DNA from 3 places in the Ensifer sp. ENS08 genome. Region 2 is predicted to be linked to each of the others. Evidence: predicted binding sites of a transcription regulator. Region 2 holds the regulator's gene; each other region holds the start of a gene.
What was found. Region 2 encodes LexA, which represses DNA repair genes until DNA is damaged. Its sites were predicted from a motif close to TGTTCNNNNTGTGTTCNG; they were not measured.
Positions count from the first base shown of each region.

Region 1 (10,234 bases), on a different contig from region 2:
GGCGGCAAACGCGGCGTGGTCTCCACCGCCTGCTACGTCGCCCGCATTCACGGCGTGCGCTCGGCCATGCCGATGTTCAAGGCGCTGGAAGCCTGCCCCCAGGCCATCGTCATCAAGCCCAATATGGAGAAATACGCCCGCGTCGGCCGCGAGGTGCGCACGCTGATGCAGGAACTGACCCCGCTGGTGCAGCCGCTGTCGATCGACGAAGCCTTCCTCGAACTCAGCGGCACGGAGCGACTGCATCACGATCCACCGGCACGCACGCTTGCGCGGCTCGCCCGCCGGATCGAGCAGGAAGTCGGCATCACCGTCTCGGTCGGCCTCTCCTATTGCAAGTTTCTCGCCAAGGTGGCGTCCGACCTGCAAAAGCCGCGCGGCTTTTCCGTCATCGGCCAAGCCGAGGCGCTGGAGTTTCTGCGCGAGAAGCCGGTGACCCTGATCTGGGGCGTCGGCAAGGCCTTTGCCGCCACGTTGGAGCGTGACGGCGTGCGCACGATCGGGCAATTGCAGACCATGGAGGAAGGCGACCTGATGCGGCGCTATGGCACCATGGGGCAGCGGCTCTTTCGCCTATCGCGCGGGCTCGACGAGAGAGCGGTCGAAATCGACGGGGAAGCCAAGAGCGTTTCCGCAGAGACGACGTTCAACGACGATATCGCGCGCTATGACGATCTGGTCACGCATCTGCGGCGCCTCAGCGAGCAAGTGGCCCACCGGCTGCGAAAGTCGGAACTCGCCGGCCAGACGGTCGTTCTCAAGCTCAAAACCGCCGACTTCAAGATCCGCACCCGCAACCGGCGCCTGGATAGCCCTACCCGCCTTGCCGACCGCATCTTCCGCATCGGCCTGCAGCTTCTCGAAAAAGAGGCGGACGGAACGAAGTATCGGCTGATCGGCATCGGTGTCAGCGATCTCTCCGCCCCGGATCTCGCCGATCCGCCCGATCTCGTCGATCCCGCGGCCACCAGGCGCGCTGCGGCCGAGGACGCGATCAACAAGCTGCGCGACAAATTCGGCAAGGCGAGCGTCGAAACCGGCTACACTTTCGGCACCAGAAAACGCGATCCGTGAGACCGCAAGCGTGCTTGCCCGAGCAGGCACGCTTCGCAAAGCGATCACGCAACCTTGATCGACAGCCCACACAGCAGGATGAATTCCTTAAAGATTGAAGGCTAGGCTTGTTCGCCAAGTCACGTGTTGGGTTGAGTGTATGGTATCGCGTTTCGCTCTCACCGCCAGCGTCGTCGCACTGCTTTTGTCGCCGGCTACCGGCTTTGCAGGCAGTCGCGGGCCGCTGCAGATCATCGTCTCGAAAGATCAGCAATCGCTCGTCGTCTATGACGGCGACGCTGTCATTGCGACATCACCGGTCTCGACCGGCAAGGCGGGCCACACGACGCCATCGGGCATCTTTTCGATCCTGGAAAAGCGGCGTCATCACAAGTCGAACATCTATTCGAACGCGCCGATGCCGTTCATGCAGCGGCTCACTTGGTCGGGCATTGCTCTGCATGGCTCCAACCATGTGCCGGACTATCCGGCGTCCCATGGCTGCGTGCGGTTACCGAGCGAATTTGCTGCCTCGCTCTACAAGTTGACCGAGCGCGGCGTGCACGTGCTGATCTCCGACCGGCAGATAACGCCCTTGGAGGTCAAGAGCGCCCTACTCTTCCGCCCGGCCCCGATCGATCTCCAGCCGCCGCTTTCCGACGTGCCGCTCAGACCGGCGATCAGCCAGGCCGGCGACACACCGGTGGAAGTGGCGATGCGGGAGCCGCCCGGCGGCGCCAATTCGATGCGATCCACCGAGGAGCCGATCCGTATCCTGATCACCCGCAGCGATACCCGCGACACCATGCGCGAGGTTCAGACGTCCCTGGATTTCCTCGGCTACGCGCCGGGCGCGATCGACGGCCATGCCGGGCCGGCGACGATTGCGGCCCTGCGTGCCTTCCAGGCAAGCGAAGGCATCGACGGCGACGGCAAGCTCACACCGGACCTGACCGACAGGCTCCTGCGGAAGGCCGGCCGTACGCCGCCGCAGAACGGCAAGATCCTCGTGCGGCAAGGGTTCAAGCCGCTCTTTGAAGCCGGGCTTACGATCGACAAGCCGGAAGAGGCGCTCGGAACGCATTTCCTCCAGTTCCGGCACAATGAAGAAGAAGGTGCCGAAGGCAAATGGTTCGGCGTCTCGCTCGAGAACCACCTGCCCGCCTCGACGAAGAAGCGGCTCGGCATCTCCACGGAGGCCGATCCCTTCGTCTATAACGGCATCCAGCGCACGCTGGCGCGCATGACGATCTCCGACGATGTGCGCAGGCGCGTGGAAGCGTTGCTCGCCGAGGGCTCGTCGCTCTCGATTGCCGATGTGGAAAGCGGTCTGGAGACCGGTCAGGGCACCGACTTCATCACCATTACTCGGACACGTCCCGGCGACTGATCTGCGAGACCGGCAGACAAGCACCCGGCCAGCGTCCCGCCGCGGGTCGATAGGTTCCAAGCCGGCTCAATCGCCGCTCCACTGCAATTCAGCGGAGCCCCGCCTCGGATTACACCAGTTCGACGTCGATGACGCCCGGCGCCGAGCGCAATGCTGCAGCGATCTCCGGCGAAATCCGGAACTTCTCGTTCAGTTCAACCTCGATCTCGCGCTGGCCATTGTCCTTAATGACGACGAAGGAGACGAGCCCGTCGCCCTTCGTGTTGAGGTGCGAGGCGATCGACTTCAGCGGTCCGGAATCGCGCACATAGACGCGCAGCGCCTTCTGCAGTTGCAGCGATTCTTCTTCGAGCGAACGCAGCGTCTGGATGCGCAGGCCGATGCCTTCCGGCCGCTCTTCCGCCGCCACGGTCATGACCAGCGACTTGCCGGGCTCCAGCAGGTCTCGATACTGGTGCAGCATCTCGGAGAACAGTACCGCCTCGAACTGGCCGGAGGAATCCGAGAAGGCAATGATGCCCATCTTGTTGCCGGTGCGCGTCTTGCGCTCCTGCTTCGAGGTTACGGTTCCGGCGAGCCTTCCGGCCGTCGCCCCCTTCTTCACAGCGCCGGCGAAATCGCCGAAGGTCTGCACGCGCATCTTGGCGAGCAGCGCATTGTAGGTGTCGAGCGGATGGGCAGACAGATAGAAGCCCAGAACCTGGAACTCGCGGTGCAGCTTTTCCGAGGCAAGCCACGGCGTGTAGGTCGGAAGCGCAATGCGCTCCGGCCCGGTGGCCGCCCCTGCGCCGAACATGTCGCTCTGCCCGCTCGTCTTGTTTTCCTGAGCCCGCTGGGCAAACCCGAGAATACGATCGAGCCCGCCGACCAGCTCCGCCCGGTCGTAGCCGAAGCAATCGAAGGCGCCGGCGGCAATCAGGCTTTCAAAGACACGACGGTTGAGCAGCTTGGGGTCGATCCGGAGGCAGAAGTCTTCGAGGCTTGCGAAGGCCTTGTCGCCTCGAACCTCGACAATGTGCTCGACGGCTGATTCGCCGACGCCCTTGATCGCTGCAAGCGAGTAATAGATGCGGCTTTCGCCCGTCTGGAAGTGCCGGAACGAGGTCTGTACCGACGGGGCGATCACCTCGATGCCCAGACGCTTGGCATCCTGGCGGAAGTCGTTGACCTTTTCGGTGTTGGACATGTCGAGCGTCATCGACGCCGCCAGGAACTCCACCGGATAGTGCGCCTTCATGTAGGCGGTCTGATAGGACACGATCGCGTAGGCCGCCGCGTGCGACTTGTTGAAGCCGTAGTTGGCGAACTTGGCGAGCAGGTCGAAAATGAGGTCGGCCTGCGGCTTCGACACCTCGTTCTTGACGGCGCCGTCGACGAAACGGGCGCGCTGCTTGTCCATCTCCTCCTTGATCTTCTTACCCATGGCGCGGCGCAGAAGGTCGGCCTCGCCGAGCGAATAGCCAGAGAGCACCTGGGCGATCTGCATCACCTGCTCCTGGTAAACGATAACGCCCTGCGTTTCCTTGAGCAGGTGGTCGATCTTCGGATGGATCGACTCGACCTCTTCCTCGCCATGCTTACGGGCGTTATAGACCGGGATGTTCTCCATCGGGCCTGGGCGATAGAGCGCCACGAGTGCGATGATGTCCTCGATGCAGTCGGGCCGCATGCCGATCAGCGCCTTGCGCATACCGGCACTTTCCACCTGGAACACGCCGACCGTTTCGCCGCGCGACAGCATCTCGTAGGTCTTCAGATCATCGAGTGGGATGCTCGCGAGATCGACCTCGATGCCGCGCTGCTTGACGAAATCGACCGCGACCTTCAACACCGTCAGCGTCTTCAGGCCGAGGAAGTCGAACTTGACGAGACCGGCCTGCTCGACCCACTTCATGTTGAACTGGGTGACCGGCATGTCGGAGCGCGGATCGCGATACATCGGCACCAGCTGCGACAGCGGCCGGTCGCCGATCACGATACCGGCGGCGTGGGTCGAGGCGTGGCGGTAAAGGCCTTCGATCTTCTGGGCGATATCGAGAAGGCGGGCGACCACCGGCTCCTTCTCGGCCTCTTCCTGCAGGCGCGGCTCCTCCTCGATCGCCTTGGAAAGCGGCGTCGGGTTGGCGGGGTTGTTGGGCATCAGCTTGCAGATCTTGTCGACCTGACCATAGGGCATTTCGAGCACGCGACCGACGTCGCGCAAGGCGGCACGGGCCTGCAGCGAACCGAAGGTGATGATCTGCGCCACCTGTTCGCGACCGTACTTGCGCTGAACGTAGCGGATCACCTCTTCGCGCCGGTCCTGGCAGAAGTCGATGTCGAAGTCGGGCATCGAGACGCGCTCGGGATTGAGGAAGCGTTCGAACAGCAGCGAGAAGCGCATCGGATCGACGTCGGTGATCGTCAGCGCATAGGCGACGAGCGAGCCGGCGCCCGAGCCGCGGCCCGGCCCGACGGGGATGTCGTGCTGCTTGGCCCATTTGATGAAGTCGGCAACGATCAGGAAGTAGCCGGGGAACTTCATGCGCTCGATGACGCTCAATTCGAAGGCCAGGCGCTCGCGGTATTCCTCTTGGGTGTAGCCGGGCGCCATACCGAGTCTCGCGAGACGGTCTTCGAGGCCCTCCTCCGCCTGGCGACGCAGTTCGTCCGACTCGGCGCGCTCGGCCTCCTCCGGATCCGCCGTCGCGCCGGTAAAGCGCGGCAGGATCGGCCCACGGGTCTTCAGCATGAAGGAGCAGCGCCGGGCGATCTCGATCGTGTTTTCCAGTGCCTCGGGCAGATCGGCAAACAGCGCCGCCATTTCTTTGCGGCTCTTCAGATAGTGGTCCGGTGTCAGGCGGAACCGGCTGTCGTCCGACACCATGGCGTTGTGCGCTACCGCCATTAGGGCGTCATGCGCCTCATAGTCGGAGGGCGACGGGAAGAAGGCTTCGTTGGTGGCGACAAGCGGAATATCGAACTTGTAGGCAAGCTCGATCATCCGGCTCTCGTGCCGCCGGTCATGGCCACCGTGGCGCTGCAGCTCGATATAGAGCCGATCGCCAAAGAGATCATGCAAGGCTTCGAGACGCGCTTCGGCGAGCGCCGTGGAGCCCGCCTTCATGGCGATATCCACCGGGCCACCGGACGCGCCGGTCAGCGCAATCAAGCCCTCGGTGCCGCATTCGGCAAGCCAGGAGCGCGTAATGCGCGTCGCCTGGCTGCCCTCGCCGCTCAGATAGGCACGGCTGACGAGATCGACGAGGCGCGTATAGCCGTCATCGGTGGCGGCGATGAGCACGATCGACGGCAGCTTGGCGAGCTGATGCCCATGGCCGCGCCGATCCCCCTCGGTCTCGTCCTCCATGTCGATCGACAACTGGCAGCCGGTGATCGGCTGCAGCCCGTCACCGGCTGCCTTCTGCGAGAATTCGAGGGCTGCGAAGAGATTGTTGGTGTCGGCGATCCCGATCGCCGGCTGGTTATCGGCGACCGCCTTGCCGATGACCTTCTTCAGCGGCAGAGCGCCTTCGAGCAAGGAGAAGGCAGAGTGGACGCGCAGATGCACGAACTGCGGATCCGTGCCGAGCGCCTCACTCGATGCTGCCTTGCTGTCGTCTGCCATTGTCGCACCCTGATTCCTGTCCAGTCGGAAGGATATCCCGTTTATCGCCCGTCATGTCCAGATTCCCCTGACATGTCGTCCCCCTTATTCAACGGGGATGAGACGCTTTGCGGAGGTGCTTGAGAGAAGATGTTGACGCCCGCCTTCAGAGGCCGAGCGCAATGAAAGAGATGCTTGCGATGAACAGGCTCATCGACGCGAAGGCGGCGAGGTCACGAACAAAATCAGTCATAACATGGCTCCTTTTCCGTTATGTTTTTACTTTGTTCCATTTTTGTTCACGCGTCAAGCAGTGCACAGGCATTCTGTTCACGATGGTTAACATCGCGCCCGAATGCAGGTTAACTGACGACGAGCCGCTTGAGGAAAGCGCGGCGCCCGCATATCAAGAGGAACGACCACGCGGAGCGCTCCGACATGCTTGCACGCCTGATTCTCCCCTTGCTGATCCTGCTTCCGACCACCGTCTCCGCAGCAGAGACGATAGACCCCGCCCGCATCGTCTCGGCGGCGACCGGCGACTGGAACAAGGACGGGAGCCCGGATCTCGCGCTCATCGTACGACCCGCCGAAGGCAGCGACGAGGACAACGGCATCTATCTCTACCTCACCGGCGACAACGGCGCGCTGGCATTAAAGTCGGCCATTCCGAACAAGGTCTGGGGTCAGTTCGAACTCGTCGGCCAAGCGCCGTCGATCGAGGCGCTGCCGAGCGGCTCGTTGCTCATCACCAGTCAGAACGATGCCATCGGGCGCGACCGCTGGGAACAGAAGCTGACGGTCGCCTATCGCAACTTCGACTTCGTCGTGGCGGGCTACACCTACTCGTCCTACGATACGCTCGATCCGGACAACACCGCGCAATGCGACCTCAACGTGCTGACGGGCAAGGGCAAATCGAACGACAAGCCAATCACCGCGAAAGGCGAGCTCATCCTTCTCAAGGACTGGAGCGACGATCGCGGGCAGAAGGCGTGCGGTCTGTAATAACTGGGTGATTGTTCTCTATTTGTTCTTTACAACTTCAGCGGATCGCGACATCCTCCGGCGCGAACGTATGAGGAACAATCATGGCCGCGCTCGAAGCACTCAGAGAATTCATCGTTGAAGCCAAATCAAAAACCTATGTCGGCGGCGGCGGGCAGCGACCGTCGTCACGCCCGGGTTCCCACGACATCGGCTACGAGCGGGATAGCTGGCGCTACCTCGACAGCTATTTCGGCGGGACCGATTTCGCAGGCCAGGAGACCGTGTGGCAGAATGACGAGCCGCACTGGGCGATGAACTACTTCGGCCGGATCATCCGTCCTGACCTCATAAACGGCGAAAAGGCAGGCGTCGTCATCAGGGCGGCGCTTCAGGCGATGTACCGCGACAAGCGGCATTTCCTCGGCGGCACGGAGTTCCGGCACGCCCATGGCTACTACATCGACAACAGCCGCGGCGACACCTCACATTTTTCCGGGCATGAGGTCATCTTCGTCGACGGCGAGGAAGCCTACGAGCTCGACTATCGCGGCGGTCTGATCAGGCGTTGAGGGCAAGGCCCGCAGCAAGTGACGCAAGAGCGCGCAGCGGTTCGCGAATCTGAAGGATCGCGGCGCGCTTTGGACGCCAAACGCCGCGGATCGCCGGCGAAGCTTGGTAATCGCTGTGTCAGACGCACGCATTCATTCAAGAAACGACGTTGCAAGTCACAGCGTGGGGTCAATCGTAACGCAAGGCTTGCACCGGATCGAGGCGCGAGGCGCGCCAGGCCGGAAAGATCGTGGCGAGGAAGGAAAGGGTCAGCGCCATGACGACGACGAGTGCGGTCTCGTCTGCGTTCATATCGGCCGGGAGCTGGTTGAGGAAATAAAGCTCAGGGCTGAATATCGTCGTTCCCGAGATCCAGGAGAAGAACTGTCGGATGGATTCGATGTTGAGGCAGACGACGACGCCGAGCGCCACGCCCGCGACCGTTCCGGCAACGCCGATTGCAGCCCCCGTCATGAAGAAGATGCGCATCACCGAGCCGGAGGTCGCGCCCATGGTCCGCAGGATCGCGATGTCGCTGCCCTTGTCCTTCACCAGCATGATCAGGCCGGAGATGATGTTGAGTGCCGCGACCAGCACGATCAGCGACAGGATCATGAACATCACGTTGCTCTGGACCTCGAGCGTCGAGAAGAAAGTCTTGTTGCGGTCGCGCCAGTCGGTGATGAAGATTTGCCGTCCGGCCGCATCCTCGATCGGCTGGCGCAACTCCTCAACGACATCAGGATGCTCGACGAAGATCTCGATCGACTGGACCAGTCCCTCGGCGTTAAAGAACAGCTGCGCTTCTTCAAGCGGCATGAAGATGATCGTCGCGTCATACTCCGACATCCCGATCTCGTAGATTGCCGAGACGGTATAGGCCTTCACACGCGGGTTCATGCCGAGCGGCGTCACGTCGCCGTTGGGCGAGGTCAGCGTGATGGTACCGCCGACCGTTATGCCAAGCTGTTCGGCCATGCGCGAGCCGATCGCGACACCGGAGCCGGAGGCAAAGCCGACGAGATCGCCGGACTGGATGTGGTCAGAAACCGACTTCATCTTGCTCAAGTCGTCGGCGCGGATGCCGCGCACCAGCGCGCCGGTCGAACTGTCACCGACCCCTTGCGCCAGAACCTGGCCTTCGACCATCGGGATCGCCATGGTGACGCCTTTGACGCCCGAGAATTTAGTCGCCAGTTCCGGATAGTTGTTGAGCGGACCGTCGATCGGCTGGACGATCATGTGGCCGTTGATGCCGAGGATGCGGGAGATGAGTTCGGTGCGGAAGCCGTTCATGACGGCCATGACGATGATCAGCGTCGCCACCCCGAGCATGATGCCGATGAAGGAGAAGCCGGCGATGACAGAGATGAAGGCTTCCTTGCGTCTGGAGCGAAGGTAGCGCCACGCCACCATACGCTCGAAGGCGGAAAAGGGTCGGCTGGAGGACTTTTCAGGCCGCTCCGCGGCCTGCACCCGATCTTCGGTCACGGCGGTCATCCTGCCTTCCTTCGCCTCATCACTTCGTTGCGACCAGCTTGTCGATCACCGCTTCGACGATCATCGAGGGCGGTCTAGATTTACGTCGAGAGACTGTAGGTGCGCCAGCGAGAGGCAGGCTGACGTGGCGGCGTCCGAGTGGTCGTCGCATCCGCCCTCCGGCACACTCAATTCATCTCGACGACCTTGCCGTCTTCGATCGTCACCCGCCGATCCATCAGTCCGGCGAGCTCGTGATTGTGCGTCGCGATCAATGCCGCGAGGCCCGACTGCCGTGCCAGCGCTTCCAGCGCCTCGAAGACATAACCGGCGGTCTCCGGATCGAGATTGCCTGTCGGTTCGTCGGCAAGGAGAACGAGTGGCGCGTTGGCAACGGCGCGCGCAATCGCAACGCGCTGCTGCTCGCCGCCGGAAAGTTCCGCCGGGCGGTGATCGGCGCGGTGGCCGATGCGCATATAGTCGAGCAACGCCCCAGCCCGCTCCGCGGCTTCCGCCTTGGGCAGACCGGCGATCAACTGCGGCATCATGATGTTTTCGAGCGCCGAGAACTCAGGCAACAGGTGGTGGAACTGGTAGACGAATCCGATCTCGTTGCGACGGATCGCCGTGCGCCGATCGTCATTGAGCCCGCCGCAGGACACCCCGTTGACCAGCACCTCGCCGCTATCGGGGCGTTCCAGCAGACCCGCCACATGCAGCAGCGTCGATTTTCCGGTCCCTGACGGCGCGACCAGCGCCACAGTCTCGCCGCTTCTCAGCGTGAAGTCCGCACCCTTGAGGATGGAAAGGAACGTCTCGCCTTCCCCATAGTGTCGTTCGACGCCGGAAAGCTGCAGTGCCACGCGCGCATTCATTGAGGTGATGTCCTTGTCATTCGTAACGCAGGGCCTGCACCGGATCGAGGCGCGAGGCGCGCCAGGCCGGAAAGATCGTGGCGAGGAAGGAAAGGGTCAGCGCCATGACGATGACGAGTGCAGTCTCGTCGGCGTTCATGTCGGCCGGAAGCTGGCTGAGGAAATAAAGCTCAGGGCTAAACAGCGTCGTTCCGGAGATCCAGGAGAAGAACTGTCGGATGGATTCGATGTTGAGGCAGACGACGACGCCGAGCGCCACGCCCGCGACCGTTCCGGCGACGCCGATGGCAGCCCCCGTCATGAAGAAGATGC
Region 1 is NZ_JACVBF010000007.1:50,172-60,405, forward strand. It holds gene IB272_RS17280 (DNA polymerase IV) at 1-1,074, shown strand, start outside; gene IB272_RS17285 (L,D-transpeptidase family protein) at 1,214-2,443, shown strand; gene dnaE (DNA polymerase III subunit alpha) at 2,553-6,050, opposite strand; gene IB272_RS17295 (hypothetical protein) at 6,468-7,037, shown strand; gene IB272_RS17300 (DUF5680 domain-containing protein) at 7,121-7,588, shown strand; gene IB272_RS17305 (lipoprotein-releasing ABC transporter permease subunit) at 7,758-9,068, opposite strand; gene IB272_RS17310 (ABC transporter ATP-binding protein) at 9,236-9,922, opposite strand; gene IB272_RS17315 (lipoprotein-releasing ABC transporter permease subunit) at 9,939-10,234, opposite strand, start outside.
Region 1: the regulator LexA is predicted to act here: its motif matches at 6,315-6,332, upstream of dnaE (DNA polymerase III subunit alpha).

Region 2 (10,234 bases):
TGCCAATCCTCCTCCAATCGCCGGGCCACGGAGAGGTTTCTTATGGGAACAGTGGGCCGGCAGGGGCCTATCTCACATACGAAAATCGTGTAATTGGCTCGAGCATCATGGCGCTCACAGCCAGTGCCCGGACGTCATTTCCTGCTTGGCGTATACCGCCAACACTTCAACGCGGTTCACGTAGCGCCATCGTCAGGTTGCAGCGTAAACCCGCCGGCAGAGTTCGACAATGGGTGGAGTGCAGAAGCGGTTCAGAGACCGACCGCCTTCGGCGCCCGGCCGGATCGAACAACGCATATCGTGCAACCGCGTTCGAGCGGGCGCGCTGGCGCGCGTATTGACAGGATCGGCGCCGGTCGTGTTGACTGAATGCTACGGGGCCGTAGCTCAGTTGGGAGAGCGCCGCAATCGCACTGCGGAGGTCGAGGGTTCGACTCCCTTCGGCTCCACCAAAACGATCAGAAGGTGCCCGGTTGCCGAGGTATCGGAACAGCGGCTGATTTGTCATCAGCAGATCGCCAGTTCGAGTCTTTCCGGGGACACCACCATGCTAAGCCACCGTTCGGCCTTCGCGAAACGCTGCCCGATCCCGTGGCCACCTGTTTTCAGAGGCTGAACGGATCCCGCGCCGATCGCTTCTCGCTCGGTGCACTGAACGGGTCGGCTTTCTTCTCCTTGGACTTGCGGCCCTCGTCGGCGATGATCTCGTCGACCGCCCTCTGGCACTTCATCAACTCGTCGGCCGCCGGGCCGGTGCCGCGCAGGCTGAGATTTGCGATGACGCGATCTTCAAACGCGATGGCCAAGGCCCGCTTGCGCACGAAGCCCGTCAGGAACTCGGCGTCGGTGACGTTCACGAACAGAAACTTTCCGCTCGCATCACCGGCAGCGGTCGCCGAGGCGCTCCATGGATCGGTCTTGTCGAAGCGGAAGGTCAGGTCGTACTCTTTGCCGACCTCGAGCGACCTCCAGTCGTCGCTGGCGAAGCTCATATAGAGCGGCGACTCGGAGCCCTTGGGATAGAACCCAAGGCGCAAGGTGACCCCGCCGTCGAATACCGACGAGATGAAGCAGGAGCCCTCCATCGAGGTGTCGGAAGCAACGGTCCAGCCGTCGACATCCTTCCACTTGATGATTTCGGACTCCTCAGCCGCGGCCGATCCCGCGGCGATCAGACAGCTTACCAATCCGACCAGCAATCTACGCATGCAAAACCCCCGTTTGCCCGCATTTTGATAGGTCCCCGCATCGCTGTCGAGGGTGCCTAGCCGATCCCAGGCAATATTTTAGGAATATTCACCTCTCCGCGGCAAGCGGACTGCCCATCACATGGCGAAAGGATCTTTCGATGACTTGGTCTGGCCGCCGCCGGCAAAGGGATCGTTGTTCGGCGCATTGCCACCGGCGCCCGCAAAGGGATCGTTCGCCGCTCCCTGACCGCCATTCGGGATCAAGGCGCTCACCGCCTCCTGGCACTTGAACATCTCGCTTACCGCCTTCATCGAATCACGCAGGCTGAGGCTCGCGACGACGCGCCCCTCGAAGGCCAGCGCCAAGGTGTTCTTGCGAACGAATTCGGTAAAGAAGTCGGTGTTGGAAAAGTTGACGACAAGGGCCTTGGCGCCGGTCAGATCAACACCGAACGCAACGGCCGGCCACTGACGACCACGGTCGAGCTGCAAGGCAACATCGTATTCCCGCTGCGGCTCGATGGATTTCCATTCGGCATTGCCGATCGAAAGAAACGCCAGGTTCGTCGATCCCCGCGGATAAAAGCCGATACGAAGGATAGCGCCGGCGTCATAGCTCGTCGCCGCGTAACACGAGCCTCCCAGGGAAGGATCGGATCCCACCGTCCAGGCGTTGATCCGTTTCCAGATATTCGAACGCCCTTCTTCGGCAGACGCCGCTCCAGCCGTGAGCAACAGGCCGAGCACCACCAACGACAATCTATGCATGCAACCACCCCACTTTCCACGCAAAGTTATCTTTTTTTAGAGGCCTGTCGAGACGGTGAAGGCCCTTCCCCGCAGGGATTTTTGCGCGCCCCAGGCCCGATGCGAAAGCTGGCAGCTCCGATGCATTCTCCGCGCCGGTCCATGAAGAACGGCCGAGACGAGGTCGAGATGGAGCGGCTGGCGCAAATCAGCCACAGCCTGCGGGCAAAGAGCTGTTGAACATGGCAGAGTGATCGCCATGCTTGCTGGACTTCGGAACGAAAGCGCGGTTCACATCGTTTACCAACCCTTAGTCCCACCCCTTCATCAAGTGGACGATCACCGTGCTTGCCGCCCTGCTTCTCGCTTCGATAGTCGCATCGCCCAATATGCCTGACGTCAAGCTCAGTGCCGCGACGGTGGATGAACTCCAGACCGATTTCGAACGGGCCGTACCGTGCCATCAGATCGATGGACGCAATGTTTGGAAGGGCGCGCTCGCGTTCTACATCCAGTCCTTCGTTTATGACGGCGATACGCCCGTTGCGACCGATGCGGCCGACGCAGTGCTTCCGGAAGACAACAGCGCCGAGACGGTGAAGGAGTTCGAAGACGCCTGCTCGGCCTCGCAAGCGACTTAAGTCTCTCCGCGAAGAGAGCCGCGATTCGTTCGAATCACGCGCGCGACCGGCCTGCCCGGCGCTGTTTTGGGACGCAACCGTCGCCGAAAACCGCCCCGCTCCCGCAAAAGTGACCAATCGACCCCCACAGAAGCAGCCAATTGCCTGAATTCACGGAATTTTAGGCACTTGCGGAACACATATGGAACAGATAGTGTCTGTTCTTGATTTGTTTCACGCCTCTGGAGCGACGTGCCATGCTGACCCGCAAGCAACAGGAATTGCTTCTGTTCATCCACGAACGCATGAAGGAGTCGGGCGTACCGCCGTCTTTCGATGAAATGAAGGATGCGCTCGACCTGGCGTCGAAGTCCGGCATTCACCGTTTGATCACGGCGCTCGAAGAACGCGGGTTCATTCGCCGGTTGCCGAACCGGGCGCGCGCGCTCGAAGTCATCAAGCTTCCGGAAGCCTACGCCGCCGGCCAGCAACAGCCGCGCAGAGGCTTCTCGCCGAGCGTGATCGAGGGCAGCCTCGGAAAGCCGCCGGCCGCCGCTCCTGCCACGCCGAAGCCGGCGCCGGTCGCCGAAAGCACGTCTGTTTCCGTCCCGGTGATGGGCCGCATCGCTGCCGGCGTGCCGATCTCGGCGATCCAGAACAACACCCATGACATTACCGTTCCGCTCGACATGATCGGCAGCGGCGAGCATTACGCCCTCGAAGTAAAGGGCGATTCGATGATCGAGGCCGGCATCTTCGATGGCGACACGGTGATCATCCGCAACGGCAACTCGGCCAATCCCGGCGACATCATCGTGGCGCTCGTGGACGACGAGGAAGCGACGCTGAAGCGCTTCCGTCGCAAGGGCGCGTCGATTGCGCTCGAAGCGGCCAACCCCGCCTACGAGACGCGCATTTTCGGACCGGATCGCGTGAAAATCCAGGGCAAGCTCGTCGGGCTGATCCGCCGCTACCATTGAATTCCAGGCAGAACGCCGAATCAAAAGAGCCTCGCCACTGAAAGTGGCGAGGCTCTTTCCATTTAAGGCGACCTGAAATCCAGATCGCTTATTCGTGGATCGTGTATTCGCCGAGTTCGCAGAGATCCTGCGTGTCCTCGGTCGTATCGAGGGCCGAGCCTTCCTCGAATTCGAATCGCATGTCGTATTTGCAGACGTCCCGCCCGTCGGCAATGGTGATCTCCATGCTCTCGCCGGGGTTCAGGACCTGCCGACCGAAAACATCGTCTTCCCATTCATTGACGCCGACCGGCGACGTATAGAAATTCGTCAGTACCGCGCCGGTGTTGTTCTTCAGCTGGAAAACCAGGTCGTCCGCGCGCGCCTCCATAGCGGTCGCCGCAAAACACGCCAACGCCGTCAGGATCAGTCTCTTTTTCATTGATGCCATTGCCTCCGTTCTTAATGTTGACGGACGCTACCGATGCGGTTGATCTCAGCGGAGTCATCGTTCCCCCTCTACCGAATTCACCGAAGCGATAAGATCCGACGGAGGCATAGGAGACGTGGCTTGCGCGGACGTGTCGCGAATTTTACCGCGCTGCCCTAAGGCAGAACGCCAAACCAAATTTAACGAGGTGAGATTATTGGAGGCCTCGCCCGGAATTGAACCGGGGTACAAGGATTTGCAGTCCTCTGCGTCACCACTCCGCCACGAGGCCTCACAGCTCGGATAACCAAGCGTTGGCGCGGATTTAGAATGATTGCAGAAAAACCGCAAGAGGCATTTTCTGAAAAACGCGCCGTCGAATTGCAGGACGGATACTTTCCACAGAACGATCGACGATGTCCGCCGATCGTCTCCCAGCTGATCTCAGCACCAGGGCGTCGGGCGCCCTTCCCACGGCCGCACGAGCCCCTCGGAAACGAGTACACGTCCAAGAGATTGGTCACCGCGGGTGACCAGGCGCAGTTTCTCGCCGGCCTTGGCATCTGATCGCCCTCCCGCCGAGATCAGCCTGAAGTCGCCTGCATTCAGCAATTCGCGCAGGCGCTGCTTGGCGTAGAAGCCGCGCGAACGCTCCTTGTCGCAGCTTGCCTGGCGGATTCGCGGTGCATCGACATCGGCGACGCGGATCGTCTCGCCATGGAAGACGAAGGTCGCGCCATCGATCACGCAGTTGTCGTTGCGAATGCCGCAAAAATAGAACTGATCGGTACGGATGGATGCCGTCTTCACCTCTTCATTGGGCCGCACGAGAGGGGTTGGCGGCGTGACGCCGACATTCACCGACGGCACCGGGGCGGCCAGGACAACCTTCGTCGCCGGGTTGGGCTTCGGATTTGGTTTGTGCCTATCCGCCTGCTGCGCAACGCGCTCCTGCGCTTCAGGAACCGCGCGCTGAGGCTTCGGCTTCGTTTCCGATCGCGATGCAAGGGCCATGACATCCGAAACCACCGGCCAGTGCCGCAAATCGGCGCGATGGTCGTAGGCCATGACGCCGCCAAGGGTGAGCGCTGCGGCCAGATACCACGGCGCCATGCCGCCCTGTTTGCTGGTGCTTCGGCCCGAACTGCGGCGTCGACGTTTCGTAGTGGCTTTGGCCATCGGTCCCCATCCTGATTCGAGACCGCATTATGCGTTTGATGGGTTGCCGAAAAGTTTTCGAGGGCACCCCAACAGAGGGGAAGACCGCGAGGAACCGGTCATTCGCCTGCGCGGCCACGGCCCTTGTTGAGAGATTCGGAATTGGTACGGGACGGCCGCGAGGAACCGAAAACTGCCGACCGCCCTGCCTCGACAACAAGATCGTTAAATCGGCGTCCGGCTCAGGAGCCGTTCGAGGAGTTGGCCTTCCCGCGCCAGCGCGCCCACCAGACGGCCAGACGACGACGGCGGCGGCGAACCGAGGGAATGTCGTGGGAAAGCACGATCAGGCCCAACGGTATCATCCAGAAGCCCAGCACGGGCAGGAAACCGAGAAAACCGCAGAACACCAGCAGCGAACCCAGCAGGATGCGCAGCAGCGGAGAGTCGGGCAGCGCGATACGCCATTTGCCCAGCACGATCTGTCGTGTTTGCGGATCAATGCCGAAATGCGTCTGCTTCCTGTTTTTATTCATCATTCCCTATCCGGCGTGTTTTCCCACAATTGGGGACTTCTCCACAGCCTCGCAACGGAACTTGTCATTTTTTTTGAAAAAAGCGCTTGGCAAATCAGAAAAGCATGCGTATTAGCAGCCTCACTTCTGAAGCGCACAGCACAACAGCGGCGCGGATGATCCCTGGTAGCTCAGCGGTAGAGCATTCGACTGTTAATCGACAGGTCGCCGGTTCGAATCCGGCCCGGGGAGCCACTTTCTAAAAGAGCCATTTGCAGCGATGCGAATGGCTCTTTTTCATTTTGCACCTATGTTCTCCAGGTGATCAATCCCCAACCTCCCGATGGTTCTTCATGACAAAGGCCGCGGCGCCGCCCATCATCGTCTGGTTCCGCAAGGATCTCCGCCTGGCCGACAATCGCGCCCTCTCGGCTGCCGCCGGCGAGGCAGCCGTCATTCCCCTCTATATTCGCGAACCCGCCGACAGCGGCAACGGTCCGCTCGGGGCGGCGCAGGCGTGGTGGCTGCACCATTCGCTCGAGGCCTTGGGCGCAAGTCTCGCGCGGCACGCTTCTCGCCTCGTTCTTCGATCAGCCGCGCCGCTTGACGTGATTGTCGAGATTGCGCACGCAAGCGGTGCGGAGCGCATCTACTGGAACCGGCGCTACGACCCGAACGGCATCGCCACGGATACCGCGCTCAAGAAGGCGCTGGCCGAGCGGGGAATCATCGCGGAGAGCTTTGCAGGACAATTGCTGCATGAGCCCATGCGGCTGCTGACGACGACGGGCGGCCCCTACCGCGTGTTCACGCCGTTCTGGCGCGCGCTCGAACTGAAAAACGAGCTGGCACCGCCGATCGACCGGCCGCGCCATATCGCAGCCCCGGGAGCATGGCCGCGATCGGAACGCCTTGACGACTGGTCGCTGCTGCCGACGAAACCGGACTGGGCGGCGACATTCAGCGAGGTCTGGACGCCGGGCGAAGACGGTGCGGCCACCCGTCTCGAAGAATTCGTCGATGAGAAGCTCGACGCCTACAAACGCTGCCGCGACATTCCCGACGCGGATGGCACATCCCTGCTCTCGCCTCATCTCGCCTTTGGCGAAATTTCGCCGGCGCAGGCCTGGCATGCGGCAGCTGGGCCCCAGGCCGATAGCGGCGAAGGGGCGGCCACCTTCCGCAAGGAACTCGCCTGGCGCGAATTCTCCTATCATCTGCTGTTTCATTATCCTGAGCTTGGCCGCCGCAACCTCGACCGTCGATTCGACCGCTTCCATTGGCTGAACGACGAGGACGATTTTACTCGATGGACCAGCGGGCTCACCGGATATCCGATCGTCGATGCCGGCATGCGCCAGCTATGGCGCCACGGCTACATGCACAATCGCGTTCGCATGATTGTCGCCTCCTTTCTCATCAAGGACCTGCTCGTCGACTGGCGCAAGGGAGAAGCCTGGTTCCGTGACACGCTGGTCGACGCGGATCCGGCCAACAATGCCGCAAGCTGGCAATGGGTCGCCGGATCGGGCGCGGACGCCGCACCGTTCTTCCGCATCTTCAACCCGCTCCTGCAAGGGGAGAAATTCGATCCCGACGGTCTCTATGTGAAACGCTTCGTGCCGGAGCTGGAGCGCCTCCACCCGCGCTATGTCCATCGCCCCTTTGCAGCGCCCGCCACGACCCTTGCCGAAGCCGGCATCGAACTCGGCACGACCTACCCGAAACCGATCGTCGACCATGCCCTTGCCCGCGATCGGGCACTGGCAGCCTTCCGGCAGATCACAAGCGCACCGGGAGTTTCTGAAGAGACGTAGAGCCTCCGGTAGAATTCCTCAGTTGGCGTCCCGCCCGATTGCGGCTAGGCTCACGTTACGGATGCAACAGCTGAGGGGGTGGTGTATGCGTAACCTGGAAGCCGATTTTGCTGCATTTGCCGGTGCGGTGGAGCTATCTTCCGAAAATCTGGCGACGGCCGTGCGGGAATTTCCGCTCAAGGCGCGCATGGTGCTTGGCGCCCTGGTGCACCTTCAGGTGGGAACGTTGATGCTCGCCACGCCAGACGGCCGCAGGCTGGTGATCAAAGGCGCCAGGGCCGGCCCCAGCGCCATCCTCAACCTCAACAACTGGAACCTGCCGCAGCGTGCTATCTCGGGCGGCACCATCGGGGCTGCGGAAAGCTACATCGACGGCGACTGGGACAGTCCCGATGTCGGCGCCTTTCTCGAACTGTTCCTCGTCAATGCCGAAATCGGCAGGAATTTTCCGAACCGTGCGCGCGGGCTCCTGCGCCTTTTCGACAAGTTCCTGCACTGGCGCAATGCCAACACCCACTCCGGCGCGCGCCGCAACATCTCGGCCCATTACGACCTCGGCAACGCCTTCTACAGCGAATGGCTGGATCCGAGCATGACCTATTCGTCTGCGCTTTATGCAACGGGCGCCAATGATCTTCGCTCAGCGCAGAAAGCCAAATACCGCGCGCTCGCGGAAGCGACGAACCTGCGCACCGGCGATCATGTGCTTGAGATCGGCTGCGGCTGGGGCGGCTTTGCCGAATTTGCGGCAGCGGAAATCGGCTGCAAGGTCACGGGGCTGACGATCAGCCGCGAGCAACTGGCCTTCGCACGCGAACGCATGCAGCGTGCGGGCCTTGCCGACCGGGTCGAATTGAAGTTCCAGGACTATCGTGAAGAAAAGGGTACCTATGACCGCATCGTCTCGATCGAGATGTTCGAGGCCGTCGGCGAAAAATTCTGGGCAACCTATTTCTCGCAGCTGAAGCGGTGCCTGAAACCCGGGGGCAAGGCCGGACTGCAGATCATCACGATCAAGCCCGAATCCTACGAGGAGTATCGTTCCAATCCGGATTTCATCCAGAAATACGTCTTCCCGGGCGGCATGCTGCCAACGCGCGAGCATCTGGTCGAGCTTGGCCGCAATGTCGGCCTGCGGATGATCAACGACTTCGGCTTTGGCGTCGACTATGCCCGCACACTCGGCGAATGGCGGGAGCGGTTCTGGGCGGTCTGGAACAGGATCGAGCCGCTCGGCTTCGACCTGCGCTTCAAGCGGCTGTGGGAGTTCTACTTCTACTACTGCGAGGCCGGGTTCCGTGCCCGCAACATCGACGTCCGGCAGATCGTCTTCGAGTGAAGCGCACGGCGCGTCTTTACCGCGTCACCCGTAGCGCTTAAGAGGCGGTCGATCCAAGTTTCTGTTCAAAGGTACAGCATGCGTCTTGCATGGTTTTTCCTCGCGCTCGCCATCGCGACCGAAGTGGTGGGCCTGACGGTGATGAAGGCCGCTTCCGAAAGCGGCTCCTATCTCGGCCACATCGTCATGTATGTCTCGATCGCACTCTCCTACGTCTTCCTGGCAAAGGCGGTGAAGACGATATCGGTCGGCGTCGCCTATGCGATCTGGGAAGGTTCGGGCGTCGCCATCATCACCCTGGTTTCGGTTTTCGTCTTCGGCCATGTGCTGACCGGACGCGAAATGCTCGGGCTTTCGATGGCGATCGTCGGCATCCTGCTCGTCAATGCCGGCGAGTATCATGACGAGGACGAGGCAGCGCGTGAAGGAGCCGCCGATGAGCGCGCCTAGCATCTACTTCGTTCTCGCGGTCGTGGCCGGCATCCTCGATATTGCGGCCAACCTCGCCTCGACGAAATCGGAAGGGTTCGCCCGCCGCGGCTGGGGCATCCTTTCGATTCTGCTAGTGCTCGCCGCCTTTGCCTTCCTGGCGGAAGCCATCAAGGGCATGGAGCTCGCCATCGCCTATGCCGTACTTGGCGCAACCGGGATCTTCGGGACGGCCATCTGCGGCCGCTTGCTGTTCGGTCAGAAGCTGAAGCCGATCGGCTGGGTCGGACTGGCGCTCATCTTCGGCGCGGTGCTGGTGCTTCACACCGCCTGACGCGGGCGCCCGCCGGGTCCGGCACACTTCTGTCCTTCCATGGCCTCCGCCTTACCGCGGGTCAGCCAGTTCAGCAGGCGGAAATAGAGGCTGTAGGGCAGCAGGTCCATGAGCTTCACCGCGTAGGCAAACCGGCGTGGGAAGGCAATTTCGAACCTTCGCGACTTCAGGCCGGCAACGATGCGCCTTGCCGCCTCTTCACTGTTCACCGGCGCCGGTCGCAGAAAGCGAATGCGCGCGGTCCCGGGCGTATCGACGAAGCCGGGGCTGATGATCTGCAGCCGGACGCCGAGCCGGTCGAGATCGAACTTCAGGCTTTCCGCCATATTGATCAGCGCGGCCTTGGTGGCGCCATAGGCGGCACTGGTCGGCAGTCCGCCGTAGCCGGCCACCGACGAGACGATGGCGATGTGTCCGTACCCCTGCGTCTTCATGTGGTCCACCGCCGGCAAGAGACAGTTGACGACGCCGTTGAGGTTGACGGCAAAGCTCTTCTCGAAGGCCTCGCGGTGAAGCTCGTCTCCGCGCACCGGCAGCGCGACCCCGGCGTTCAGCACCACGAGCGAAAGGTGCCCGTGATCATATTCGATCGCCGCCATCACCCGCTCCATGTCGGCAGGGTCAGTGACATCGCCGTCGAGCACGGTGATCCGCCCTTCGCTTGCTGCTTCATGCTGCAGGTCCACGAGCCTGTCG
Region 2 is NZ_JACVBF010000003.1:52,954-63,187, forward strand. It holds tRNA gene IB272_RS10200 (tRNA-Ala) at 377-452, shown strand; gene IB272_RS10205 (hypothetical protein) at 606-1,199, opposite strand; gene IB272_RS10210 (hypothetical protein) at 1,326-1,958, opposite strand; gene IB272_RS10215 (hypothetical protein) at 2,282-2,578, shown strand; gene lexA (transcriptional repressor LexA) at 2,815-3,537, shown strand; gene IB272_RS10225 (hypothetical protein) at 3,626-3,958, opposite strand; tRNA gene IB272_RS10230 (tRNA-Cys) at 4,165-4,238, opposite strand; gene IB272_RS10235 (thermonuclease family protein) at 4,391-5,125, opposite strand; gene IB272_RS10240 (hypothetical protein) at 5,347-5,640, opposite strand; tRNA gene IB272_RS10245 (tRNA-Asn) at 5,800-5,874, shown strand; gene IB272_RS10250 (deoxyribodipyrimidine photo-lyase) at 5,973-7,436, shown strand; gene IB272_RS10255 (cyclopropane-fatty-acyl-phospholipid synthase family protein) at 7,522-8,775, shown strand; gene IB272_RS10260 (SMR family transporter) at 8,854-9,225, shown strand; gene IB272_RS10265 (SMR family transporter) at 9,212-9,538, shown strand; gene IB272_RS10270 (SDR family NAD(P)-dependent oxidoreductase) at 9,526-10,234, opposite strand, start outside.

Region 3 (10,234 bases), on a different contig from region 2:
CAGAAGACCGCATCGCCGACATCAAGGCAAAGGCATTGGCCGACGTCGGCGCCATCGCCGAGGAAACCGCAACGGCTGTCGTCAAGCAGCTGATCGGCGGAACCGTCACCAAGGCCGAGATCACCGCTGCCGTCAAGGCATCGGCTGGCAACTGAGGAGCACTGAACTATGCATCTTGATGCAACTTTCTATGCCTTCGTTGGCCTGATCCTGTTCTTCGTCCTGATTGCCTATCTCAAGGTTCCGGGCATGGTCGGCAAGGCGCTCGACGCCCGCGCCGAAAAGATCGGCAACGAGCTGACCGAAGCCAAGCGCCTGCGCGAAGAAGCGCAGGGCCTCGTCGCTGAGTACCAGCGCAAGCGCAAGGATGCCGAAGCGGAAGCTGCCGGCATCGTCGCTGCCGCCCAGCGCGAAGCCGAAATGCTGACCGCGGAAGCCAAGCAGAAGACCGAGGAGTACGTCGTTCGTCGCACGGCTCTTTCGGAACAGAAGATCAAGCAGGCCGAAAGCGACGCGATCAACGCGGTTCGTTCCGCTGCCGTCGATCTCGCGATCGCCGCTGCCGAGAAGGTCATTGCCGCCAAGGCCGACGCCGGCGCCCAGAGCGATCTGTTCAAGAAGGCACTTGGCGACGTCAAGGCACGCTTGAACTAAGCGCTCGGACATTCGATTGAAGAAAGCCCCGCTTCGTGCGGGGCTTTTTTTATGCCTGTCTGCAGAGACCGCGTTGGCCCGACCAATGGGTGGCGCCAGCCTCCGTCAGAGAATCCCGTAGGCGTTTCGCCACATCAGGTTCGGCTGCCGAAGTAGGACTAGCGTTCAAGGGCTAGCGTGGCGCACGTCAGCATGCGCGCCGCCGGTATGGCTTTTGACGCGAGAAAAGCTGTTGACGAGATATGTCGGAAGCGGAACCGAAAACGCCTGCGTAGCGCTGGTCAGGGATTGCGCAAAGGTTAGTCGTCCCGGCGTAGCGGCCGGAAGCTCATCCGGTGCAGCGGGCAGGGGCCGTGGGTCTCGATGGCGCGACGGTGGGTCACCGTCGCATAGCCGGCATGGAGCGCGAAGCCGTAGCCGGGATGTGCGAGATCGGCACGGGCCATCATGCGGTCGCGGGTGACCTTGGCGACGATCGAAGCGGCGGCGATCGACAGCGACCGCGCATCGCCCTTGACGACCGCCTTGGCGTGGCAGGTGAGGCCGGGCGGCACGTCACGGCCGTCGACGAGCACGAAGCGTGCGTTCGAGGGCAGGCCGGCCACGGCGCGTCGCATGGCTTCAAGGCTTGCCTTGCGGATGTCGGTGGCGTCGATCGTGCCGGCCGAAGCCGAGGCGATCGACACTTCGGACGTGGCGAGGATTTCTTCGAACAGTTTTTCGCGCGCCTGCGCCGTCAGCTTCTTGCTGTCGTCGAGGCCTGCGGGAATGGCGTCCGGATCGAGGATGACGGCGGCGGCGACCACCGGTCCCGCGAGCGGCCCACGCCCGGCCTCATCCGCTCCGGCGACCGGCCAGAAGCCATCGCCCTTGGCCGAAAGCTCGAAATTGAAATCGGGCGCTTCGATGATATCGGGAAAAAGGGGAGAATCGGACGATCTGCGAGACATAAGTCTAATTCGCATGATCGACCGATTCTCTTCAAGCCCCCAGGTCCGAGTGCGGCGGCGGACGGGGGATTACCGGGGCCCACGGCGGGTAAGGGGCACCGGAACTGCTATGCGATCTGAGGCGCCCGCTATCGGGTTCGCCTGGCGGTGCGGGGCGATCATCTCTCGCCGCGCGCCGATTACGAAATTGCGGGATGGCTACCCAGGCGACCGGAAAGCCTTCAAAGAAGCGAGAGCTGCACCCCCGTTCCGAGCGGCGGCACGAAGAGATCGTCGCGCAGCTGCCGGCGCGTCGGGTTGAAGCCGAGGCGCTTGACCGCCAGGTCGAAGCGGCGGCCAATCTGCCACGCATAGGGGCCGGCGCCCTTCATGCGTTTGCCGAATTCGGCGTCATAGTCCTTGCCGCCACGCATGGAGCGGATGAGCGACATGACGTGCCGGTAGCGGTCCGGATAATTGCGCAGCAGCCAGTCGCGAAAGAGCGGGCTGACCTCGAGCGGCAGCCGCAGCAGGACATAGCTTGCTTCGGTTGCTCCGGCTGTCCTTGCTCCTTCGAGCACGCGCTCGATCTCGTGGTCGTTCAGCGCCGGAATGATAGGGGAAACGAGAACACCGGCCGGGATGCCCGCTTCGGCAAGCATGCGTATCGCCTCCAGCCGCTTGCTCGGCGTAGAGGCCCGCGGCTCCATCGTGCGGGCGAGCTTCCGGTCGAGTGTCGTGACGGAGATGCCGACGCGCACCAGTCCCTTTTCCGCCATCGGCGCCAGGATATCGATATCGCGGGTGACCATCGCTGATTTGGTGACGATCATGACCGGATGGTTGGCGTCCCGCAGCACCTCGAGGATCTGGCGCATGATGCGCCACTCCTTCTCGATCGGCTGATAGGGGTCGGTGTTGGTGCCGATGGCGATCGGTCTCACCTTGTAGTCCTGCCGCGCCAGTTCGCGCTCCAGAAGTCGCGGTGCATCCGGCTTGGCAAACAGCTTCGCTTCGAAGTCGAGGCCGGCCGATAGGCCCATATACGCGTGCGTGGGGCGGGCAAAGCAATAGATGCAACCATGCTCGCAGCCGCGATAGGGATTGATCGAGCGGTCGAAGGAGATGTCGGGAGACTCGTTCCTCGTGATCACCGTGCGCGGCTTCTCGACCTGAACCTCGGTCTTGAACGGCGGCAGATCCTCCAGGCTTTCCCAACCGTCGTCGAACGTCTCGCGGCTGCGCGGTTCGAACCTGCCGGACATGTTGATCCCGGCGCCGCGCCCCCGGCGGCGATCGATGTCGATCCGGAGGCCCGTTGCGCTCATCATCGCTTCGGCCACATCTGCCGTGTTGGCGGGCGCAAGAGCACCCTGCCTGATCTGAGACAGCTCGGTCATTGGAATCTCCCCGGAATCAGATATTTGATCCCGTTTTGTTCTGATTATTTTCCTATCGCGAATGAGGGAACAATTCAAGAACAAAAAATTGGAATTTCGGTTTTGTCGATCAAGGCACCGCTTCGGTCGATGTCCTGGATGTAGCAATTGTCGTACCGATGCGTTACGAGAAACCATGCTCACGATCATCATGGAAACCCGCGACAACGAAGCCGAACTGGCGCAGACGCTTGCTGTGTTGGTTGCCGGCGCCGTGGAGGGGCTGGTCAGCGATGTGATCATCCTCGATCATGGTTCGAAGGATGGTTCGTCCGATGTGGCCGATGCCGCTGGATGCCGTTTCTGCCGGGATTGGGATCTCGCCGATGTGGTGGGTTCGGCGCGTGGCGAATGGCTGATGTTGCTGGAGCCGGGCGCCCGCCCGATCGGCCGCTGGATCGATGAACTGGCCGAGTACGTGTCGATGAACAAGGCACCGGCCCGCTTCTCCGGTTCGAGACTGCATCGCAGGCCTTTCTTCCGCCGGCTGACCCGGCGGGGAAAGCCGCTGGAGACAGGCTTTCTCCTGCGCAAGAACGATGCTCTTGCGGCCGCCCGCGGCAATACGGGCCTGGATGCCATGACGAATGTCCGCTCTGTCCGCAAGCTTTCGACCGAACTTGTTCCGGCCTGGGTCGCCGTCGAAGCCAGGCGGTAACGCCGGTTCGTAGCGCGCAAAATTAAAGGTGCCAGTCCCGGGGGACGGCACCTCCAAGCGGCTCTCAAATGACCTTGTTTGGTAGATTTCTATCCGGGCAGCATTCTGGCTACCCGTCGTATCCAACATTTCATTCCGCCTGGGGGACAGAGGCGGAAGGGTCTTGCGGCGCGAGGAATGGAACGTGCGGCGGTCGTTCCTCGCTGTGTCAACGCTTGGAGACTAACGAGAGGAGAAGCGACCGTCAGTTACTAAGGTAACAGGTCGGCCAAGCCGGAACGGTCCAAGCTCTTCAGCCACGTTTCAGATGCTCGTCGAGCCGCGGCATGATCTCCACGAAATTGCAGGGCATGTGCCGATAGTCGAGCTGTTGCTTGAGGATGCCGTCCCACGCATCACGGCAGGCACCGGGCGAACCCGGAAGGACGAAGATGAAGGTGGCGTTGGCAACGCCGCCAGTTGCCCGCGACTGGATCGTCGAGGTGCCGATCTTCTCGAAGGAGATACGGTGGAAGACTTCGGAGAACCCGTCCATGCGCTTCTCGAACAACGGTTCCAGCGCCTCGGGCGTCACGTCCCGCCCGGTGAAGCCCGTTCCACCTGTCGTGATCACCACGTCGATGTTGGGATCGAGCGTCCAGGCCTTTACCTGGTCGTAGATCTTCGTCTTGTCGTCGGAAACGATGGCGCGCGCCTCAAGCCGATGGCCGGCGTCACGCACCCGCGCTTCCAATGTGTCGCCCGACTTGTCGTCGGCGCGCGTGCGCGTGTCGGAGACCGTGAGGATGGCGATCCCGACAGGAATGAACGGACGCTTTTCGTCGATACCGGCCATGCTATTTCCCTTTGCCCACTGTCCTGCAGGCGAGAACGTACCACCCGGGGTAGGCCTCCGAAAGAGCGCGCGCTGTCGCAGCCGCGCGCACGTCGCTATCGAAAAGGCCGAAGCATGTGGCGCCTGAGCCCGACATGCGCGTGAGCGCCGTTCCGGCTTCGGTCAATGCCTTGCAGACCGTGCCGATCACGGGCTCAAGGCCCTCTGCCGGCAGCTGCAAATCGTTGCGCATCGTTGCGATCGCAGAAATCCACTCGGCCGCCGTGCCGGCTCTGTGAGGCGCAACGAGCGGCGGGTTCGTCTTGTTGGCGAGGGCCCGGAAGACAACCGGCGTCGAGACGGCGACGAGCGGATTGACCAGCACGACCGGCAGCGCGGGGAAATCCGCAAGCGGCGTAATGTCCTCGCCGATCCCCTTCGCGAGCAGTGGCGTGCCGGCAAGACACATCGGCACGTCCGCTCCGAGCTGCAGCGCGATGGCGCCGAGGCGGGAGGGTTCGATCGTCGCGCCCCAAAGATCGAGAAGCCCAAGAAGCGTCGCCGCCGCATCCGCGGATCCGCCGCCAATGCCCGAGGCGAGCGGCAGGTTCTTCTCGAGATGCAGGTGGACCGGCCCGGCCGTGTCGGGGTCAAGTGCCTGCAGTTCGGCGCGCAGCAGGTCCCGTGCCTTCAGAACCAGGTTGCCGCCCGCGCCGGCATCCATCGGCAGCGCGGCGGCAAACGCGCCCGAAACCGTGAAGCGATCCGCATCCGCCGGCGAGAGACCGATGCGATCGCCGCGATCGGCAAAAGTGACGAGACTTTCGAGAAGATGGTGGCCGTCGGCGCGCTGGCCGACGACGTGAAGGGCCAGATTGATCTTGGCGGGGGCTGCGCGCGTCAGCGCGAAGCCCGCGATGTCACCTTCCGACATGGAACGATCAGGACTTCTTGTCCGGCGCCGGTGCTTCCGGGGTCACCTTCTTCGGCGCAGTTTCCTTGGCATCGGCCGAAGCGGGGACTGTTTCCTTGAGCGGCGGCAAGCCGTTCTCGATCTTTGCCTTGATCTTCGGGATCTCGGCTTCCTCGGGCTTCAGTTCGAGCGTCTGCGTCCACTGGAACACGGCTTCGAGCTTGCGGCCGACGCGCCAGTAGGCGTCGCCAAGGTGATCGTTGATCGTCGGGTCGCCGGCCATCAGTTCGGCCGCCTTCTCCAGTTCCACGACTGCGTCGTCGAAGCGGTTCATGCGGAAATAGGCCCAGCCGAGGGAATCGACGATATAGCCGTCATCCGGCTTCAACTCGACGGCCTTGCGGATCATCTCCAGGCCTTCTTCGAGGTTGATGTTCATGTCGACCCAGGAATAGCCGAGATAGTTCAACACCTGCGGCTGGTCCGGATTGAGCTCCAGCGCCTTGCGGAAGTTCGGCTCGGCCTTGTCCCAGAGCTTCTGGCGCTCATAGGCGATGCCGCGCTGGAAGAATACGGTCCAGTCGCTGCGCTTCGGCACGGAGCCGATCTGTTCGACGGCGCGATCGTAGAGTTCGCCCATCTCCTTGTAGTCCTTGGCGTCGGAAAGCACGCTGCCATAGGCGAGATAGTTGCGGATGTTCTTCGGATCGACGTCGATGAGCGCCTTCAGGTGCTTCTTCGCCTCGTCGACCTTGCCGATGCTGGCGAGGCTGAGCCCGAGCTGTAGTTCCGAAACGCGCCGCATCGGCGAGGTCTCGGGAATGGCCTTGTAGAGTTCGATCGCCTCGTTCGGTTTCTTCAGGTTTTCGGCGATGCCGCCGAGCATGACCAGGATGTCGGCACTGTCAGGGTCGAGCCGGCGCGCGGTCTGCAGGTAGAGCGAAACGATGTCCTCGGCGCCGTCGCGGTTGAGTGCCGCACCGATCGAGAAGAGCACGGCCGCAGCGCCCTGGGTGGCGTTCTTGACCTGCTGTTCCTGCGGAACACCATTCTCGATATCGGTCCTCAGCGCCTGCAGCGGCGTGTAGTTGTTGACCATGTTTTCGCCGACGGCGACGGTATCGAGCGCCTTCTGCTTGTTGCCTTCGCGCGCCTCGAAACGGGCAAGCGCTTCGACCGCGCGCATGAAGGTGTCCGGAGCGGCACTTCCGCCCTCGCGGTCGAGAATGGCATCGTTGAGCCTGGTGCGCGCCGTCTGCTTGTCACCCGCAGCAACCGCGATCGCGCCCGCATGATAGTTCTTGAACACGCGGAACCATTCAGGACCGTCAAGGCCGTTGATCTCGGCGAGTGCTTCCTTCGGCTTGCCCTGGCCGAATTTCGCCCAGGCCGAAAGCAGGCCGTTCATCAGCCGGTCGAGATCGTTCGGACCCTGGTAGTTCAGAAGCTTCTGTGCGTTGCGATACTCGCGCTTGCGGATCGCCTCGATCGCGCGAATGACCGTCGTGATGCGCTCGACGGCCGGGTCGGACTTCAGCTGCTCGGCGATCTTCGCGCCTTCGTCGAACTGGCCCGCCATCAGAAGCGTGATCATCAGCCGCTGCTTGACGTCGTTGTTGTTCGGCTCGAACTGCAGCGCGATGCGGTAGAGTTCTGTGGCGGAAGCGAAGTCGCGGTCCGTATCGGCGGTGCGGGCAGCGAGAAACGCGCCGGAAAAGGTATTGACCGACTTGATGTCGAACGGCTCAGTTTCCTCGACGGCTGCGGTCTTCTCCTCGGCAAATGCCTGGTAGCCGCCGCTGACAGCAGCGAGAGCCAGCAGTGCTGCGCCGCTGAGGAGGCGGAGAATCGTCTTTTGCCGCATGTCAAACCTTTCGCGCCGATTGCTCGGCTTTCGCACCACTAGGGGTTGTTTTCGGAGTCAGCCACATATAGCCCAACGCAACTCTTGAGGAACAGAATGGCTTTTTTGGCGCAACGCGGCAAGAAAATCCTGTCGCTCGTTCTGACCTGCCCGGAGCCCGTCAGCTGACGCGATCGATGCAGAAGTCGATGACTTCGGTGAGCGCCGATTTCCAGGGAGACGCCGGCAGCGGCGCCAGCGCATCGCGGGCAATCGTGCCGTAATGCTGGGCGCGCGCGATGGTGTCGCTCAAGCCCCCATAGCGCTTGATCAGGCCGAGTGCCTTGTCGAGGTTCGCGTCGCTGCTGTCGCCGCCTTCGATCGCCTCGCGCCAGAAGGCACGGTCTTCCGCCGTCCCGCGGCGATAGGAGAGGATTACCGGAAGGGTGATCTTGCCCTCGCGGAAGTCGTCGCCGACATTCTTGCCGAGGTCGCTCGACGAGCCGCCATAGTCGAGCACGTCGTCGACGAGCTGGAAGGCGAGGCCGAGGTTCATCCCGTAGGATTTCAGCGCGTTGCGGTCCGATTTGCTGGTCTGGGCAACGATCGGCCCAACTTCGGCGGCGGCGGCAAAAAGGGCTGCGGTCTTGGCACGGATGACCTGGAGATAGTCGTCCTCGGTCGTTTCCATGTTCTTGGCGACGGAGAGCTGCAGCACTTCGCCTTCGGCAATGACCGAAGCTGCCGTCGACAGCACGTCGAGCGCGTCGAGCGAGCCGACATCGACCATCATGCGGAAGGCCTGGCCGAGCAGGAAGTCGCCGACCAGCACGCTTGCCTGGTTGCCCCAGATCGTGCGTGCGGTGGATTTGCCGCGGCGAAGGTCGCTTTCGTCAACGACGTCGTCATGGAGAAGCGTCGCGGTGTGCATGAATTCGACGCTGGTTGCGAGCTTGACGTGGGCGTCGCCCTCGTAGCCGAACATCGCAGCGGAGGCGAGCGTCAGCATCGGGCGCAGGCGCTTGCCGCCCGAAGAAATCAGGTGGTTGGCGACCTCGGGAATCATCTGAACGTCGGAGCCGGCCTTCGACAGGATAAGCTGGTTGACGCGCTCCATGTCCGCAGCGGTCAGATCAACGAGCGGCTTTACGGACGCCTGTTTGTTTTTGCTGTCTTCCAGCGGTATCACTACGCCCACACCGGGACTCCTGTTTTCATTGTCGCTTTCGACAATAGGAAGGGGTGTCCCGTGCGGCAAGAGGCGAATTGTCCCGCTTGCTGAAATAGGACAGGAAAAACCGCCGGATGAAGGAATTGATCCGTACCAACGATGCCGTCGTGCTCTCCTTTGCCGAGAGCCTGATGAAGGATGCCGGCATCGCAAGCCTCATCGCCGACCAGGGGATGAGCATTCTTGAGGGCTCGCTCGGCCTCTTGCCCCGTCGCTTTCTGGTCGCCGAGGAAGACGCGGACGCGGCGCGCCGGATCCTGATCGATGCCGGGCTCGAGGCGGAGTTGCGCCCTTGAGCACGGAGCCGATGCCGGCTGCGACCGAAACCGTCGATGCATTTCACCGCGGCAAGTTCCATGTCGTCCAGCCACTCGGCCAGGGGCATCGCTCCGGCATGGACGCCATGCTGCTTGCGTCGCTCGTTGCATCGGATCGTCCCTGCCGGGTCGCCGATCTCGGTGCGGGCGCGGGTGCAGCCGGCATGGCCGTCGCCTCGCGGATCGACGATGCGGAAGTGGTGCTGGTGGAGCGCTCGCCCGTTATGGCGGAGTTTGCCCGCCGCAGCCTGGCGCTTGCCGAAAACGCCCGTCTTTCCTCGCGCGTCTCGGTCGTTGAGGCCGACGTTTCACTGACCGGCAAGGCGCGTGTCGCGACGGGTCTGGCGGATGACAGCTTCGATCATGTGATCATGAACCCACCCTTCAACGATGCCTCGGACCGCAAGACTCCGGATGCGCTCAAGGCCGAGGCCCATGCGATGAGCGACGGGCTGTTCGAGATCTGGGTGAAGACGGCGGGCGCGATCATGAAGCCCGGCGGGCAGCTGTCGTTGATCGCTCGGCCGGAATCGATCGCCGAGATCATCGCCGCTTGCGGCCGCCGCTTTGGCGGCATCGAGATCACGGCGCTGCATCCGCGGGTCGGTGAAAACGCCGTGCGCATCCTGGTGACGGCGATCAAGCAGAGTCGCAAACGGCTGGTCTTCCGCGCCCCGCTCGTCATGCACGAGGAGGGGCATCGCTTCGCAGACCATGTCGACGACCTCAACAATGGCCGCGCCGCCTATCGCCGCCGCTGATTTACCGTATGCGGCATTGCGTTCGCCGCATCAGTGCATACATGGCATGGAAGAGCCCCTGGCGGGCGATCCGGCGAAGCATTCCGCTTTTCGCCGATGAGACGCGGTCATGTCTATGATTTCCGGTCGTTCCGGCTCAAAATCATGGCATGTCCCAGCAGGCAGGAGTTGAAATGAAGGCGTTCCTGAGACGGTTGTTGCCCAAACGTTTTCGCAAGGAAGGCGTGACGATCCCCGTCGTCCGGCTCCACGGCGCGATCATGGCCGGCGGCGGTCAGTTCCGGCCGGCGCTCAACCTGGCGACAGCGGCCCCGCTTCTCGAAAAGGCCTTCGCAATCAAGGAGGCGCCTGCTGTCGCGATCTCCGTCAATTCGCCTGGCGGCTCCCCGGTGCAGTCGCGATTGATCTACCAACGCATCCGCGATCTCGCCCAGGAGAAGAAAAAGCGTGTGCTGATCTTCGTCGAGGACGTCGCCGCATCCGGCGGCTATATGATCGCGCTTGCCGGCGACGAGATCATTGCCGACCCGACGTCGATCGTCGGCTCGATCGGCGTTGTCTCCGGCGGGTTCGGTTTTCCGGAACTCCTGAAGAAGATCGGCGTCGAGCGGCGTGTCTATACCGCTGGCGAAAACAAGGTGATGCTCGATCCGTTCCAGCCGGAAAAGGAAAACG
Region 3 is NZ_JACVBF010000001.1:278,760-288,993, reverse strand. It holds gene IB272_RS01455 (F0F1 ATP synthase subunit B) at 1-155, shown strand, start outside; gene IB272_RS01450 (F0F1 ATP synthase subunit B) at 169-654, shown strand; gene IB272_RS01445 (ribonuclease HII) at 954-1,604, opposite strand; gene IB272_RS01440 (PA0069 family radical SAM protein) at 1,826-2,983, opposite strand; gene IB272_RS01435 (glycosyl transferase) at 3,159-3,680, shown strand; gene moaB (molybdenum cofactor biosynthesis protein B) at 3,973-4,515, opposite strand; gene IB272_RS01425 (4-(cytidine 5'-diphospho)-2-C-methyl-D-erythritol kinase) at 4,517-5,428, opposite strand; gene IB272_RS01420 (tetratricopeptide repeat protein) at 5,436-7,271, opposite strand; gene IB272_RS01415 (polyprenyl synthetase family protein) at 7,432-8,448, opposite strand; gene IB272_RS01410 (DUF2007 domain-containing protein) at 8,556-8,777, shown strand; gene IB272_RS01405 (tRNA1(Val) (adenine(37)-N6)-methyltransferase) at 8,789-9,559, shown strand; gene IB272_RS01400 (S49 family peptidase) at 9,733-10,234, shown strand, end outside.
Region 3: the regulator LexA is predicted to act here: its motif matches at 3,049-3,066, upstream of IB272_RS01440 (PA0069 family radical SAM protein).